4 regions of the Stutzerimonas chloritidismutans genome follow, and region 1 is predicted to be linked to each of the others. Evidence: predicted binding sites of a transcription regulator. Region 1 holds the regulator's gene; each other region holds the start of a gene.
The links. Region 1 encodes FliA, which starts transcription of late flagellar genes. Its sites were predicted from a motif close to CTAAAGTTTNNNNNNNNNNNGCCGNTAA; they were not measured.
Positions count from the first base shown of each region.

Region 2: the regulator FliA is predicted to act here: its motif matches at 2,194-2,221, upstream of LLJ08_RS16820 (methyl-accepting chemotaxis protein).
Region 3: the regulator FliA is predicted to act here: its motif matches at 1,772-1,799, upstream of LLJ08_RS06015 (methyl-accepting chemotaxis protein).
Region 4: the regulator FliA is predicted to act here: its motif matches at 2,191-2,218, upstream of LLJ08_RS13565 (methyl-accepting chemotaxis protein).

Region 1 is NZ_CP086067.1:1,647,758-1,651,706, forward strand. Features, by position in the region: gene fleN (flagellar synthesis regulator FleN) at 17-844, shown strand; gene fliA (RNA polymerase sigma factor FliA) at 862-1,587, shown strand; gene LLJ08_RS07735 (chemotaxis response regulator CheY) at 1,662-2,036, shown strand; gene LLJ08_RS07740 (protein phosphatase CheZ) at 2,060-2,854, shown strand; gene LLJ08_RS07745 (chemotaxis protein CheA) at 2,866-3,949, shown strand, end outside.
Region 2 is NZ_CP086067.1:3,598,798-3,602,746, forward strand. Features, by position in the region: gene LLJ08_RS16815 (type 1 glutamine amidotransferase domain-containing protein) at 1-109, opposite strand, end outside; gene LLJ08_RS16820 (methyl-accepting chemotaxis protein) at 232-2,121, opposite strand; gene LLJ08_RS16825 (sodium-dependent transporter) at 2,316-3,776, opposite strand; gene maiA (maleylacetoacetate isomerase) at 3,858-3,949, opposite strand, start outside.
Region 3 is NZ_CP086067.1:1,301,999-1,305,947, forward strand. Features, by position in the region: gene LLJ08_RS06000 (AraC family transcriptional regulator) at 1-637, opposite strand, end outside; gene LLJ08_RS06005 (hypothetical protein) at 750-1,175, shown strand; gene LLJ08_RS06010 (DUF6746 family protein) at 1,185-1,535, opposite strand; gene LLJ08_RS06015 (methyl-accepting chemotaxis protein) at 2,008-3,627, shown strand; gene LLJ08_RS06020 (alpha/beta fold hydrolase) at 3,749-3,949, shown strand, end outside.
Region 4 is NZ_CP086067.1:2,944,706-2,948,654, forward strand. Features, by position in the region: gene LLJ08_RS13560 (peptidylprolyl isomerase) at 154-435, shown strand; gene LLJ08_RS13565 (methyl-accepting chemotaxis protein) at 532-2,127, opposite strand; gene LLJ08_RS13570 (SpoIIAA family protein) at 2,422-2,790, shown strand; gene LLJ08_RS13575 (DUF3597 domain-containing protein) at 2,888-3,349, shown strand; gene LLJ08_RS13580 (HPF/RaiA family ribosome-associated protein) at 3,390-3,803, opposite strand.

The DNA.
Region 1 (3,949 bases):
ATATAGGCATGTGAACATGGGTATGCATCCCGTACAGGTGATTGCGGTGACTGGCGGCAAGGGTGGCGTCGGCAAGACCAACGTGTCGGTCAATCTGGCACTGGCGCTGGCCGACCTCGGCCGGCGTGTGGTGTTGCTTGACGCCGACCTTGGCCTGGCCAACGTCGACGTGCTGCTGGGGCTTACCACCAAGCGCACCCTGGCTGACGTCATCGCTGGCGAATGTGATCTGCGCGACGTACTGATCCAGGGGCCGGGCGGCATCCGCGTAGTGCCGGCCGCATCCGGCACGCAGAGCATGGTGCAGCTGTCTTCCCTGCAGCACGCCGGGTTGATCCAGGCGTTCAGCGAGCTTGGCGACGAGCTCGACGTGCTGATCATCGACACCGCGGCTGGCATCGGCGATTCCGTGGTGAGCTTCGTGCGCGCAGCTCAGGAAGTGCTGCTGGTGGTCACCGACGAGCCCACGTCCATCACCGACGCCTATGCACTTATCAAGCTGCTGAACCGCGATTACGGCATCAGCCGCTTCCGCGTGTTGGCCAACATGGCTCACGCACCGCAGGAAGGCCGCAATTTGTTCGCCAAGCTGACCAAGGTTACCGAGCGCTTTCTCGACGTGGCGCTGCAGTATGTCGGTGCGGTTCCTTACGACGAAGCGGTGCGCAAGGCCGTGCAGAAGCAGCGCGCTGTCTATGAAGCGTACCCGCGCTCGAAATGTGCACTAGCCTTCAAGGCGATCGCGCAGAAGGTTGATACCTGGCCGCTGCCGGCGACGCCGCGGGGTCATCTCGAGTTCTTCGTAGAGCGCCTCATCAGCCCCGCTTCACCCAGCCACGAATGACAGGTGCCGGATCCGCTATGTATTACAGCAAGGCTCAGGCAAAGGATGCGCAGTACCGCCTGATCGATCAGTACGCCCCATTGGTCAAGCGAATCGCTTACCACTTGTTGGCGCGTCTGCCTGCAAGCGTGCAAGTGGACGATCTGATTCAGGCTGGAATGATCGGACTGCTGGAAGCAGCTAAGAAATACGACGCGGGCAAGGGTGCCAGCTTCGAAACCTACGCAGGTATCCGCATTCGCGGCACCATGCTGGACGAAGTCCGCAAGGGTGACTGGGCGCCGCGCTCGGTGCATCGCAATTCGCGGATGGTCAGCGAGGCGATCCGGGCGATCGAAGCGAAAACCGGGCGCGACGCTAAAGATCACGAGGTTGCGGCCGAACTTAAGCTAAGTCTCGACGAGTATTACGGCATTCTGGGCGATACGCTGGGCAGTCGCCTGTTCAGCTTCGACGATCTGCTGCAGGAAGGCGATCATGGCGAGCTCGAGGAAGACGCTGCCAGTCTCCACCCGGAGCCGTTCCGTGATCTCGAGGATGAACGTTTTCAGCAGGCGCTGGCCGACGCCATCGCCAACCTGCCCGAGCGTGAAAAGCTGGTGCTGTCGCTGTATTACGACGAAGAATTGAATTTGAAGGAAATCGGTCAGGTGCTGGGGGTCAGCGAGTCGCGTGTGAGCCAGTTGCATAGCCAGTGCGCTGCGCGCTTGCGCGCGCGCCTCGGCGAATGGCGCGCCAATTGACGATTGTTTGCGGTATGACGTGCTCGGTTTGCTGAGGCATTTTGGGACTTACGGAGGTCGACTTGGACAAGAACATGAAAATCCTCATCGTCGATGACTTCTCGACGATGAGACGAATCATCAAGAACCTCCTGCGTGATCTGGGGTTCACCAACACCGCCGAAGCGGATGACGGTACTACCGCGCTGCCGATGCTCAAGAGCGGCAGCTTCGACTTCCTGGTGACCGACTGGAACATGCCGGGAATGAGCGGCATCGATCTGCTGCGCACTGTGCGTGCCGATGAGCGCCTCAAGCACCTGCCGGTGCTGATGGTGACGGCCGAAGCGAAACGCGATCAGATCATCGAAGCCGCCCAGGCCGGGGTTAACGGCTATGTGGTCAAGCCTTTCACTGCCCAGGTGCTCAAGGAGAAGATCGAGAAGATCTTCGAGCGCGTCAACGGCTGAAGCAGCAACGCCGCGAGGGCACTATGACGCAAGCAGACCAAAGCCTGGCAGAGTTCGAAGCGACTCTGAAGGCGCATGCACCCAAGTTGATCGAAAGTCTGCAGCAGGGCCGCTTCGATGAAGCGACGCAGATGTTCAATGAGCTGAATCAGGTGCGCAACCACGGGCTTTACCTGGAAGTTGGCAAGCTCACCCGAGAGCTGCACAACGCCATCGTCAAGCTCGAGATGGACACCTGCGCCACCGGCGGCGACCCGTCGCCGATCACGGACGCGACCGATCGCCTGTCCTACGTGGTGGAGATGACCGAGAAGGCTGCCAACCGCACCATGGACCTGGTCGAAGAATCAGCGCCGCTGGTGAACTATGTGAGCTATGAGGCGCAGAGCCTGACAGCCGACTGGCAGCGCTTCATGCGTCGTGAAATGAACGCCGATCAGTTCCGCGACCTAGTCAAGCGCATCGACCAGTACTTGCAGCGCAGCATGAACGACGGCGGCCAGTTGTCGCAGAACCTCAGCGAAATAATGCTGGCTCAGGACTTCCAGGATCTGACCGGGCAGGTGATCAAGCGAGTGACCCGCCTCATCAGTGACCTCGAAAGCAACCTGCTCAATCTTGTCCTGATGGCGGGGCAGGTTGATCGCGTGGCAGGCATCCAGCATGACCGCGAGGCGATGCGCGCCGAGCAGGAAAAGAAAAAACAAGAAAAAGAGCCTTCCAAGGGTGAAGGTCCGCAGATGCATGCCGATATGCGTGAAGACGTCGTTTCCGGCCAGGACGATGTCGATGATCTGCTTTCAAGCCTGGGCTTTTAGGGGAAGTGAATATGAGCTTCGACGCCGATGAAGAAATCCTCCAGGACTTCCTGGTAGAGGCCGGCGAGATTCTCGAACTATTGTCCGAGCAACTCGTGGAGCTGGAAAGCAGCCCCGATGACATGGCGTTGCTCAATGCGATTTTTCGCGGGTTCCATACGGTCAAGGGCGGTGCCGGGTTCCTCCAGCTGCATGAGCTGGTGGAGTGCTGCCATATCGCCGAAAACGTCTTCGACATCCTGCGCAAGGGTGAGCGTCGAGTCGATTCCGAACTGATGGATGTCGTTCTGCAGGCGCTCGACGCCGTGAACGCGATGTTCAGCCAGGTCCGCGAGCGCGTCGAGCCGACGCCAGCCTCGCGTGAGTTGCTTGCGGCGCTGGCACGTCTGGCGGAGCCAGCCTCGGCTGATGAGCCAGCGCCGGCAGTCGAACCGCAGGTCGTGGCCGAATCCCGGTCCGAGGGCGCCGATAGCGAATTCGAACAGATGCTCGATGCCATTCAGCCGTCCGCCAGCGAGCCGGCTGCGGCCGAAGTAGCGACTGGCCCTGCCACCGACGAGATTACCGACGACGAATTCGAGTCGCTGCTCGACCAGCTGCATGGCAAGGGACAATTCTCTGCCGCTGCGGGTGCCTCGATGCCTGCCGAGAGCGAGTTCGTTGCTGCGCCGACTAGTGACGAAATCACCGATGACGAATTTGAAGCCTTGCTGGACCAGCTGCATGGCAAGGGCAAGTTCGAAGCGGCCCCGGCTGAACCCGCTGCGCCAGCAAGCGCTGAACCGGCAAAGGGCGGTGGTACAGCTGGTGCAGCTGATGAGATCACCGACGACGAGTTCGAAGCACTGCTCGATCAACTGCATGGCAAGGGCAAGTTCGAGCCTGCGGTCGTAGAGACCCCGGCTGAACCTGCTGCGGCTGTGCCGATCAAACCGGCGCCCAAGCCTGCCCCTGCTGCTGCTCCGGCCAAGGCCGCTCCGGCAGCTGCGGTGAGCAAGCCGGCCGCTGCTGCTCCGGCGGAAAAGCCTCCGGCCGAGGCCGAGACCACCGTGCGCGTCGATACCGCACGCCTGGACGAGATCATGAACATGGTCG
Region 2 (3,949 bases), 2.0 Mb from region 1:
CATCCATGAAGACGTAGTACGGCGCGGCGAATTCCTCCAGCCAGAAGCCGGTCTTTTTGCCGGTGTCACCCAGCTGGTCGTGGGACGTGAGCACGATAAGAATTTTCATGGAGCCTCCTTGTTGAAGCGCGACGTGAACAGTTGAGACTGCCGCCGCGGGCACATTGCTCCGCGGCCAAATCACATCCATGAAAAAGGGCGCCGAAGCGCCCTCAAGAATCACCGTTCCGGTCAGATCCGAAAGCTATCCACCAGCTGCTTCAGGCGGCGCGCCTGCTGATCCAGATCGCCGCAGGCGCGCAGGGTCGACTGCAGGTTCTGCACGCCTTGCTGGTTCAGCGTGTTGATCTCGGTGATGTCCATGTTCAGCGACTCGATCACCGCGGTCTGCTCCTCGGTGGCGGTGGCCACCGACTGGTTCATGCCGTCGATCTCCCCGATGCGCTGGGTCACCTCGCCGAGGCGCTCGCCGGCGCGGTCGGCGATGGAGACGCTGGATTCACTCTGCCGCTGGCTTTCGGTCATGGTCTGCACCGAAGCGCCGGCACCGACCTGCAGCTGCTCGATCATCTGCTGGATTTCCTGCGCCGAGCTCTGGGTGCGATGCGCCAGGTTGCGCACCTCGTCGGCGACCACGGCAAAGCCGCGCCCCGCCTCGCCGGCCCGCGCCGCCTCGATGGCGGCGTTCAGCGCGAGCAGGTTGGTCTGCTCGGAAATGCCCTTGATCACCTCGAGAATCTGGCCGATGTCCACGGTCTTGGCATTGAGGGCCTCGATCTGCCCGCAGGACGCGCTGATCTTCGCCGACAGCTCGCGCATCGCGGCGATGTTCTGCTCCACCACCTGGCGACCGTCTTCGGCCTGATGCCGCGCGCCACTGGCGTGCTGCGAGGCATCTGCCGCGTTGCGGGCGATCTCCTGGGCGGCGGCGCCAAGTTCGTTGATCGCCGCCGCCACGCTGTTGGTGCGACTGGCCTGCTCGTCGGAGTTGGCCATCGATGCGTTCGAAGCGCCGAGCACGCGTTGCGCCACTTCGTTGACCTGTAGCGTGGCCGAGGACACCTCGCGGATCGATTCATGGATACGCTCGACGAAGCGGTTGAAGGCGGTCGCCAGCTGACCGAACTCATCCCTGGACTGCACGGCGAGGCGCCGGGTCAGGTCGCCCTCGCCCTCGGCGATGTTGGCCATGGCGCGGCCCATGTCGGTGAGCGGACGCATCAGTACACGGATCAGCATGCCCAGCAGCAGCAGGATGAACGCCACGGCGGCAACCGTGGCGACCAGCGCGGTGGTGCGGAAACTGGCGAGGCTGGCGTAGGCCGCGTCCTTGTCCAGCGAGATGCCGACGTACCAGGTCACCGAAGGCAGGCCCTGGACCCGGCTGAAGCTGAGGATGCGGGTCTGGCCGTCGAGATCGACTTCGGCATAGTTGGCGTCGAGCGACGGCGCATGACCGGGGAAGAGTTCACCCAGCGACTTCATCACCTTGGAGCTGTCCGGATGCACCAGGATCTTGCCGTCACCACTGGCCAGGAAGGCATAGCCCATGCCGTTGAAGTCCAGCGCGTTGATGATCTGCACCAGCACCTTGAGGCTGAGGTCACCACCGACCACGCCGAGCGCCTGACCGCCGCCCTGCGCCGGGGTTGCCGCGGTGATGATCAGCTCGTTGGTGGCGGCGTCCTGGTAGGGCTCGGTCAGCGTGGTGCGGCCGGCGGCCACGGCATCCTTGTACCAGGGACGCTGGCGCGGGTCGTAGCCGGCGGGCAGTTCGAAGCGCGGATGCACGATGAACTCGCCATCGGCGCGGCCCAGGTAGCTGAAAGCGAAAGTCGAGCTCAGCGCGGGCTGCTTGACCAGCGCCTCCACCTGCTCGCTGGCGCTGTCACGGGCGACCGTCTGCGCCAGACTTTCCAGCAGGACCAGCCGGCCGGATAGCCAGTTCTGGATGTTGTGCGCGGTCACCTCACCCATCTCGTCGAGGTAGCTCTCGAGATTGGCGCGAATGGCGTTGCGCTGCAGGTAGTCGTTGTAGAGGGTGAAAAGCGCGAAGGTCGCGATCACCACCAGGGAGGCGGCCAGCAGGATCTTGTGGCTGAATTTGAGGCTGTTGGTCATGGCAGCGAGTCCGGAACGGTTCGGGCAGGCGAGCATCCTTGTCCCGTGCGCCTCCCTGGCTGTCACCCTGAATTGTCGGCCTCGTCCAGCGGAACTTTACGGTCAGATGACGACGATCAAGCGGGGGATCGTCTTTCCGACCAGTGGCCTGCGTGGCGCTCCAGCAGAGCGCCACGCGCGGCCTTGACGCGGTATCAGCGACCGGCCAGCGCCGGCATCACCCGCGGACGCAACATCTCGCCAAGCACCGCCAGCGCACCGATCGCTCCGGCGATCCAGTACCAGCGCTGCAACGGGTCGAAGCCCAGCCAGCCAAGGGCATGCAGGAAGACCATGAGGATCAGCACCGGACAGACATAGCGCACCATGAACAGCCACAGCGCGTAGCCCAGCGGCGGCAGGTTCAGCTCGTCGCGCATGATCTCGCTGCGCAGCGCGTAGCCGGCCAGCAGCACGGTGAAGATCCCGCCCAGCGGCATCATCCAGCGCGAGGTCAGGTAATCCAGCCAGTCGAAGAAGTTCTTGCCCATCGGCGTCCAGCCCGACATCAGGTTGAACGAGAGCATCGCCAGCAGGCTGATCACCAGCAGCACCACGCCGGAACCCATTGCCGCCTTGATCCGCGAGATGCCGTGCTTCTCGTTGAGGTAGGCGACGGAGGCCTCGATCATGGAGATCGCCGAGGTCAGCGCGGCGATCGACACCATGGCGAAGAACAGCACGCCGAAGGCGGTGCCGAACGGCATCTGCTGGAAGGCCAGTGGCAGGCTCATGAAGATCAGGCCCGGGCCGGCAGTCGGGTCCATGCCGTTGGCGAAGATGATCGGGAAGATCGCCAGGCCCGCCAGCAGCGCGACGCAGGTGTCGGCGATGGCGACCATGAAGGTGGTGCGGGCGATGGACTGGTCATCCGGAATGTACGAGCCGTAGGTGAGGATCGCACCGGAAGCCAGGCTGAGGGTGAAGAACGCGTGGCCAAGCGCCGCCAGCAGCGCTTCGCCGGTGATCTTCGAGGTGTCGAAGCTGAACAGGAAGGCGAAGCCCTGATCGAAGCCGCCGCTGGTGACCGCGTAACCCACGAGGATCAGCAGCAGCACGGCCAGCCCCGGCATCATCCAGCGCACGGCGTTCTCGATGCCCTTCTGCACGCCCTTGGCGACGATCCACAGCGTCAGCAATGCCACCAGCAGGCTCCAGCCGCCGAGCTGCCAAGGGTTGGAGTTGTGCGCCTCGAACACGCCACCCAATGCCTCGACGCTGGTCGCCGCCAGCGAGCCGTCGAGCATCTTCACCGTGTAGGCGAAGGCCCAGCCGGCGACCACCACATAGAAGCAGAGGATCAGGAAGCCGGCGGTCATGGCCATGCCGCCCACCGCCTTCCACAGCGGATTGCCGTTGTTCTCGCGGACCACCCGGCCGATGGCGTCGATCGGGCTGCCACGGCCGCGGCGACCGATGGCGATCTCGCACATCATCACCGGTACGCCGATGGCGAGGATGCACAGCAGGTACATCAGTACGAAGGCACCACCGCCGAACTCGCCGGTGATGTAGGGAAATTTCCAGATGTTGCCCAGGCCCACGGCGGAGCCGGTTGCCGCGAGGATGAAACCCCAGCGCGACAGCCAGAGGTTCTTCGGTTTTTCACGAGTCATACGTCACCTGTTTGTTGTTATCTGTGACGGGATCGGGACCGTCGCGCAGGGCGCGGCGGCGTGCAAGGCGGATTCAGTCGTTCATTGAGCGTCGGGCTGCACCTCCGGCGCGGCCTGCTGGAAGGCCGGAAGCGTCTCGCAGCGTGCAACGATCTCGAGAATGCGTGGATACG
Region 3 (3,949 bases), 350 kb from region 1:
TGAAGGTGCGGATCAGATAGGACGGCGACAGCGCGGCTGCCTGGCAGATGTCTTCCAGACGCAGCGCCTGGGTACAGTGTTCGGCAATGTAGTCGGCCGCCCGTCGCAGCTGTTCGACGGGCTCTGCGCCCGGGCTGGCGGCTGCCGGGGCAAGGGTCTGCTGCAGCAGCGTGAAGTACTCGACCGCCGCGCTCTGCCGCTGCAGCGTGTCCGCCTGCGGGTCGAGCAGGATGGCGTACAGCCTGGTCAGCCCGGTGAACAACGCCGGGTCGAGGCTCTGGATCGGCGTGTAGGGAATGAAGCGGCCGTCGGCGCTGACGCCCAGTTCATGTTGCAGCGCGCCCAGCCAGCCCGTGTCGACGTAGAACATCAGGTACGACCAGGGTTGGCCGTCGATGGGGTTGCAGGCATGCACCGTTTGCGGATTGATGATCACCACGGCGCCGCGGGCGATCCGCTGGCGTGCCGTGCCGTTGAAGTAGGTGCTGGCGCCGGCGGTGATCGCGCCGATGGAAAAGGTCTCGTGACAGTGCGGCGCATAGCAGACCCTGCGCCCATCGGCGACCGCCCGCGCCTCGAGGAAGGGCAGGGCGGCGTCGCGCCAGAAGCGTGGCTGGCTGTCGTCCGGATTGTTCACGTTGTGCCTGCCGTCATCGATACGAAACTGTAGTCAGACTCTAGCAATCATTCGGCGCTCTGGCATGCTCCACGATCAGGTTCGCCATTTCAGCCTCAGCCAAGGAGTTTCCATGCGTCTGACCCTCGCTTTCACTGCACTGCTGTCGCTGGCTGGCTGTTCATCCTGGCAGCCCGATGCCGAGGACATCGAACCGGTGCCGGCCGAGCGGGTGCTGGCCTACCAACAGCCCCTGGAGAACGCCGGTGAGGTGGTGGTGACGCGGGATTTCGGCTTGCGTGGCGGCGGCTGCTACATCGCCGTGATGATCGATCGTGAGCTGGCTGCGCGCATCCACGTCGGCGAGGTGGTGCGTTTTCAGGTGCCGGCCGGTGCGCGGATCGTCAGCATAGGCACCGATCCGCTGGACGACACGCTGTGTGGCAAGCTCAGCCTGCGCCGCGAGAAACTGGCGCAGGTGCAGGCGGGGCAGACGCTGGAATATCGCGTCATCAGCGACAACCGCATCGGCTTCGATATCGTGCCGGTCGAGCCCTGATGCGGCGGATTACTTGATCACCGTCCGCGCAGTCTTCAGATAGTCCGCGCTGTAGCTGCTGACTTCGTCCGCGCTCTCGGCTTCCGAGGCGATGTGGATTTCCTCCAGGGTGTCGTTCAGCCCGTCCATTTCCTCGACGATTTTCTCCAGCGCCGCTTTCAGCGTGTAGGTCAGTTCGTGGATCTGCGCCATGTTCTCCGGTGTCTGCTCCTGCGCCAGGGCCTGGTCGAGGCGGGTGTTGTATTCGGAGAATTGCTTCACCGCCTCGGCCAAGTTGCCAGGTGGCGGTGCCTCGGCGAAGGCATGGTTGGCGACGATGGTGGTCAGCGCCAGAGCGGCGGTCCGGATAAGCGTTTTCACGACAGGTCCCTTGCTGAATTTGGTCGGGCGCGAAGGTATCACCTGCGGGTACTGACGCTGTGTAGTAGCGCACAGTCTGCGCTGCGCCATTAGTCGCATGCCGCGTCGCACGGCAGGGCTGGCCCGGGAAATTCATCGGCGGTGCAGACCTCATCACTGTCGCTCCTGCAAGGCCGCAGCCGCTGCTGAGTTGAACTGCCCGGCCGCTCTGGCACGCACCTTGCGATGATTTTTCATTAAAGGGCGACCATGCTTGGCTGATATGATCTCGCGTGCTGGCATTCCGCCTGTGCTCGGCAGGCGTCTATAGACCCAACAACAAGATCACGCTCCCGCTTCCTCTTCCGCGATTCGCGTCCTGCAACAGGACCACGCGGCACGTCCCTCGCCCGACGCGCCGGTTCGACCGTTATGCCTCACTTTTGCCAATTTGCCGCTCCTCACGAACGGCACGCCATATGGAAAAGAACGAATGATGCAGCAACTGACAATCCGTGCCCGCCTGCTGATTCTGGTCGGGGCCATGCTTGCGGCCTGCCTGGTGATCGGGCTGACCGGGCTCAATGCCCAGCAGCGCAGCGTCGCCGGGCTCAACACCGTGTACCTGGATCGCGTCGTGCCGCTGCGTGACCTCAAGCTGATCGCCGACCTGTACGCGGTGAAGATCGTCGATACCACTCACAAGACTCGCAGCGGCATGCTCAGCTACGGCCAGGCGCGTGACGAGGTGCGCAACGCCCGCGCCGAGATCAACCGTCTCTGGAGTGCGTACCTGAACACCCGACTGGTTGACGCCGAGCGACTGATCGCGACGCGCATCGAAACCCTGATGAAAGCCGCGGACGAACCACTCGATGCGCTCGAGCGTACGCTGGACCGGCACAGCGAAAAGCGGCTGGCGGCGTTCGTCATCAACGATCTGTATCCGCTGATCGATCCCATATCCGAAGGCTTTACCCAGCTGATCGAGCTGCAACTGGGCGAGGCCAAGGCCGAGTACGAACAGGCGCAGGCGCTCTATCAGCGTAATCGCCTGTTGAACATCGGCCTGTTGCTGGCGCTGCTGGTGGGCGGCGGTCTGTTCGCCACGGTGATGTTGCGCAGCATCAGCCGGCCGCTGGAGGAGTTGAAGCAGGCCGCGGCATCGGTGGCAGCGGGTGATCTGAGTCGCACCATCGAGTGTCGCGGCAAGGACGAAATCACCGAGGTGCAGCAGTCGATCCGTCAGATGCAGCGCACCCTGCGCGATACGCTGCAGGACATCCAGGGCTCGGCGACCCAGCTGGCGTCGGCTGCCGAGGAGCTGCACGCGGTCACCCAGCACACCGCCCAGGGCATCCATCAGCAGAACGAGGAAGTGCAGATGGCCGCCACCGCGGTCACCGAGATGTCCGCCGCGGTGGACGAAGTGGCCGGCAACGCCAACCGCACCTCCGATGCTTCGCGCGATGCCGAGACGGTCGCCGACGACGGCCGCCGCCAGGTGACTGCCACGCGGCAGACCATCGACCAGCTGAGCGACAAGCTGCAGCAGACCGCGGCCACCGTGACCCACCTGGCCCAAGAGGCTGCGAGCATCGGGCAGGTGGTGGATGTGATTCGCGCGATCGCCGACCAGACCAATCTGCTCGCGCTCAACGCCGCCATCGAGGCCGCGCGGGCCGGCGAAGCTGGACGTGGATTCGCGGTGGTCGCCGACGAGGTGCGTAACCTAGCGCAGCGCACGCAGAGCTCGACCCAGGAGATTGAACGCATGATCGGCGCGATCCAGAGCGCTACCGAGCAATCGGTGCGCGACATGCAGCAGAGCAGTGAATTCGCTACGCGCAGCCAGACCATGGCCGGCGAAGCGGATCAGGCGCTGGGGCTGATCGCCGAGCGCGTCGGGCAGATCAACGAGATGAACCTGGTGATCGCCAGCGCCGCCGAGGAGCAGGCACAGGTCGCGCGGGAGGTGGATCGCAACCTGGTGGCCATCCGCGACATCTCAGAGCAGAGCGCCACCGGCGCGCAGCAGACCTCGGTGGCCAGCGACGAGCTGGCGCGCCTGGCGACGCAGCTCAACCAGCTGGTCGGGCGCTTCCGTCTGTAAGCGAAGAGAGATGGGCTGACGCGGTCGGGACATGCATTGTCGCAATCCGACCGCGAACCCGGCTGCACGAATGCATTCCTATGTACGGAGTTTCCCGATTCGTACCGAACAGGAGTCGCGCGTGAAAACAGCCGTGTCCGCTCTGGCGCTTGCCGCCGGTCTAACCCTGAGCCTGCCGCTGCTGGCCGAAAGCCGCCCCGCCTACGGCCCGCAGCTGGAAGGCTTCAGCTATCCGCACCCGCTCAAGCACTACCGTTTCGAGTCCCAGGGCAAGGCGCTGGAAATGGCCTTCATGGACGTCGAGCCGCAGGGCAAGGCGAAC
Region 4 (3,949 bases), 1.3 Mb from region 1:
GAGCGTTTTCCGGGTCCGATGAAAAAGCGCGCGAGAGTACCCGAAAGGAAGGCCGCCGGGGGCCTTCATTAAGCCTTCAATGCCACGCGGTCCGGTCGCCAATGCCACCGGTTTGCGGTAGCCTCGGCAGCCTATTTGAAGAGGAGAGTCCCCATGGCACGCGCTACCGCCCGCCACATCCTGGTTTCCACCGAAGCCAAGTGCAACGAACTGAAAGCCGCTATCGAAGGCGGTGCCGACTTCGCCGAGGTCGCCAAGGAAAACTCCAGCTGCCCTTCCAGCCGTCAGGGCGGCGACCTGGGTTCGTTCGGCCCGGGTCAGATGGTCAAGGAATTCGACACCGTCGTATTCAGCGCCCCGCTCAATCAGGTGCAAGGCCCGGTGAAGACCCAGTTCGGCTATCACCTGCTGGAAGTGACCAGCCGTCAGGACTGATTACCCCCAATTCCCGCCCCTCATGGGCGGGGATGCCCTTGCGCCGGACAGGCGCCCTCCGCCAGCATTGCCCTCCCCCGATTCACGCCAACCTGATCACGCCTCGAGACGGAAACGCCCGGTCAATGCCTTTAGGCCTTTCATGCTCTGCATGATGGTATTGCCCGACGCAGCCGTGTCGTGGGTAACCCCGGCAGCCTGATCGGCGACCTGGGCGATGCGCGTCAGCGACTGGTTCATGTCCTCGGCCACCTGCGACTGCTCCTCGGCCGCCGTAGCGATCTGATTGGTCATGCCGCGGATGGTCTGCACCGCGCCGACGATCTGCCCCAGCGCATGCTGCGCCGCCTCGATCTGGGTGAGCGTCACCGAGCTGCTCTGTCGCGACGCATCCATGGCCGTTCCCGCGCGGGTGGCCTGGCTCTGCAAGCGCTCGACCAGCACGCTGACCTCCTTGGCCGAACTCTGCGTGCGGCTGGCCAGACTGCGTACTTCGTCGGCAACCACCGCAAAACCACGGCCCTGCTCGCCAGCACGCGCCGCCTCGATGGCCGCATTCAGCGCCAGCAGATTGGTCTGCTCGGCGATCCCGCTGATCACGTTGAGCACCTTGCCGATCTCGTGACTGTCCTGCACCAGCTGCTGCATCACATCGGACAGGCTGTCGACATGACGACTGAGGGTGCGGATGGCACCGACCGACTCATTCATCACCGCGCTGCCGGAGTTGGTCTCCTGCTCGGCGACATCCGCGGCATTGGCGGCCTCTACCGTGCTGCGCGCGACTTCCTGGGAGGTCGCGAGCATTTCGTTCATGGCGGTGGCAACCTGATCGATCTCGGCCTGCTGCCCCTCGACGTTGCGCGCGCTGTCGCCGGCCAGGTTGGCCATGCGCACGCATTGGCCATCGGCTTCGTCAGCGGCCAGACGCACGCCGCGGATCATTTCGCCAACCTGGCCCAGCAGGCGGTTGTAGGCCAGGGTGATCATGCCCATCTCGTCATCGGCGTGCCGCACCTGCAACGGCGCGGAAAAATCACCCAGGCTGACTTTTTCCAGACGCCCCCGCAGCTCGTCGATCTGCAGCATCAGCCAGTTCATTCCGGCAATCCGCCCCAGCACGACCAGCAGCAGAATGCACAAGGTCGAACCCAGGGCCACCCAGAGCTGCTGCGACGCGCTGCGGTTGGCTTCAGCGGAAATCAGCAGCACCACTTCGTTGGAAGCGGCAAGGATGTCGTTTGAGTCGGTGGCAATGGCGTTCACGTCAGCACTCTGCCCCGCGGCCAGCGCCTGTATGGCGGGCCGGTAACGCTGCCAGATCTGGTCGACGCGCTGCAGATGTGGCTGCGCACTGGCCAGCTCAACCGGGGCGATGTTCTGGGCGCGGTCGCCGTTGAGCAGCAGCTGATGCGACTGTTCGAAGCGCTGGATGGTCTTGTCGACAGCCACCTTGTCGCCGACGCCCTGCGCCGCCAACAGCGCTTCCTTCATCATCTTCTGGCTGAGCATGCGCTGGGCTCCGGCCATGTCGATCTGGCTGGCGTCCTTGGCGGACATGAACAGCACAGCGGCGGTCAGGGCCGCACACAGGAAGATCAGGCTGTAGGAGAAGAAGAACTGATGGTTGATGGTGCGCAGACCCAGTCCGCGCAGAAGGGACTGAATGACGTTCGCCAAGGTGCTGGTCATGGGGGTATCCACTACAGGGAGAGAAAGCGATGCCAGCGTCGAATGGCGTCGCAGCTAACACTGTTCTCGGCGGCGCCAGGGGCAACTTGATACCGTTTATCAACTATCCGCAAGCCGCGCCATTGCTGGCTTTGCGCGCCTTTTTTGGCGCTCACGTAACCCATCCCCACGTACTGACGCAGATCAACGAAAACGGCACTTGCGTACCTTTTTTTGGCCCGGTCGCGACGCAACGTCTATGGTCAGTTGTGCGGGGTAACTCGCAGAAAACACAGATCAATCGAGGGTCTGCGCATGTTTCACGTATCGCGCCGAGGCGAAAACCGCATCGATATCGACTTCTCCGGCAAATTGGACAGTCAGGCCATGCGCGCTGCGCTGGATGACCTGCTGTTCAAATCCGAAGGCATCAGCCATGGCCGCATGCTCTATCGCATCGGCGACTTCGACCTGCCTACGCTCGGCGCCGTCGGCGTGGAGCTGTCACGGCTGCCGCACCTGTTCCGCTTCATACGCCGTTTCGACCGCTGCGCGGTGGTCGCCGGCAAGGAATGGCTGCGCAAGGCCAGTGAGGTGGAAGGCGCGCTGATCCCCGGGCTGACCATCAAGGCCTTCGACCTGCACCAGGAAGCCGAGGCCAGCGCCTGGCTGGAACACGGCTGAGGGGCCACGCCAGGCCGACAATTACCCGACCTGCGGGAGCGAATGGTCTGTCCTGGGTTGCTGTCGAATATAGACATCAACAGTCAGGAGAACGGACATGGGACTTTTCGATACGATCAAGGCCAAGCTCGGCCTGGGTGATGCTTCCAACGAGGCGCAACACAAGGCTGATGCACCACCAGCCGACGCTACCCGCTCGAGCGCCGAGGGCATCACGCTGGGAGAAAGGCCCACCGCCACCGACAACGCGACTATCGCGCCGCACCAGGACTTGAATCAGTCATCAGCCACGGCGAGTGGCGTGGATGTGGTGGCACAACTGGAAGCCAAGGCGGCGGCACACCCGGAAGCGCTGAACTGGCGCACCTCTATCGTCGATCTGCTGAAGTTGCTCGGGCTGGACAGCAGCCTGGAAGCACGCCGGGAGCTTGCTACGGAACTCGGCTGCCCGCCGGCAGAGATGGCGGACTCGGCGCAGATGAACATGTGGCTGCACCGAGCGGTGATGAAGAAGCTTGCCGAAAATGGCGGCAGGATTCCGCCGGAATTGCTGCACTAGATGTGTGAAGGGCCTTCCGAGGAAGGCCCTTGCTTACGGCTTATGAATTGCGGACCTGCTCGTCCGCGAGGAAATCTTCCTCCAAGAGCGCGTCACGCTCGGCCACCGCGCCATCGATCATCTGCGGCTGGGCTCCGGAGCGCTTGCTACGCAACTTGCCGAACTGGTGAGCGAGCGCATTGTTCAGCTTGTCCACCGCGCCGTCGATCGCCAACTCCAGCGATTCGGCCTTGTGGGTGACGGAGATCGGCTGCAGCCCCTTCGGCCGCGCTTCGATCTGGCAGCGCTTGTCATGGGCGCCGGCCTTGTCACCGTTTTCGTCGTTGAGGTGCACGACGACGCGCGTCAGCTCGTCGTCGAACCGGTCCAGCCTGCTTGCGACACTGGCACTGACCCAATCAGCCAGACGGGCACTGCCTTCGATGTGGTTATCGCTGTGAACCTGGATTTGCATAAGTCGTCCTTACTTCCGCTTATGAGCACCACCGTTTCCGGTGGCTTGGTGATAGCTATGCCACCGTTTCACTTATTAAGCAACGGGCAAAATGCCGCCGACTCAGTCCTGCCCGTCAGCACTTTTCGCTTTGCTATCCGAAACTT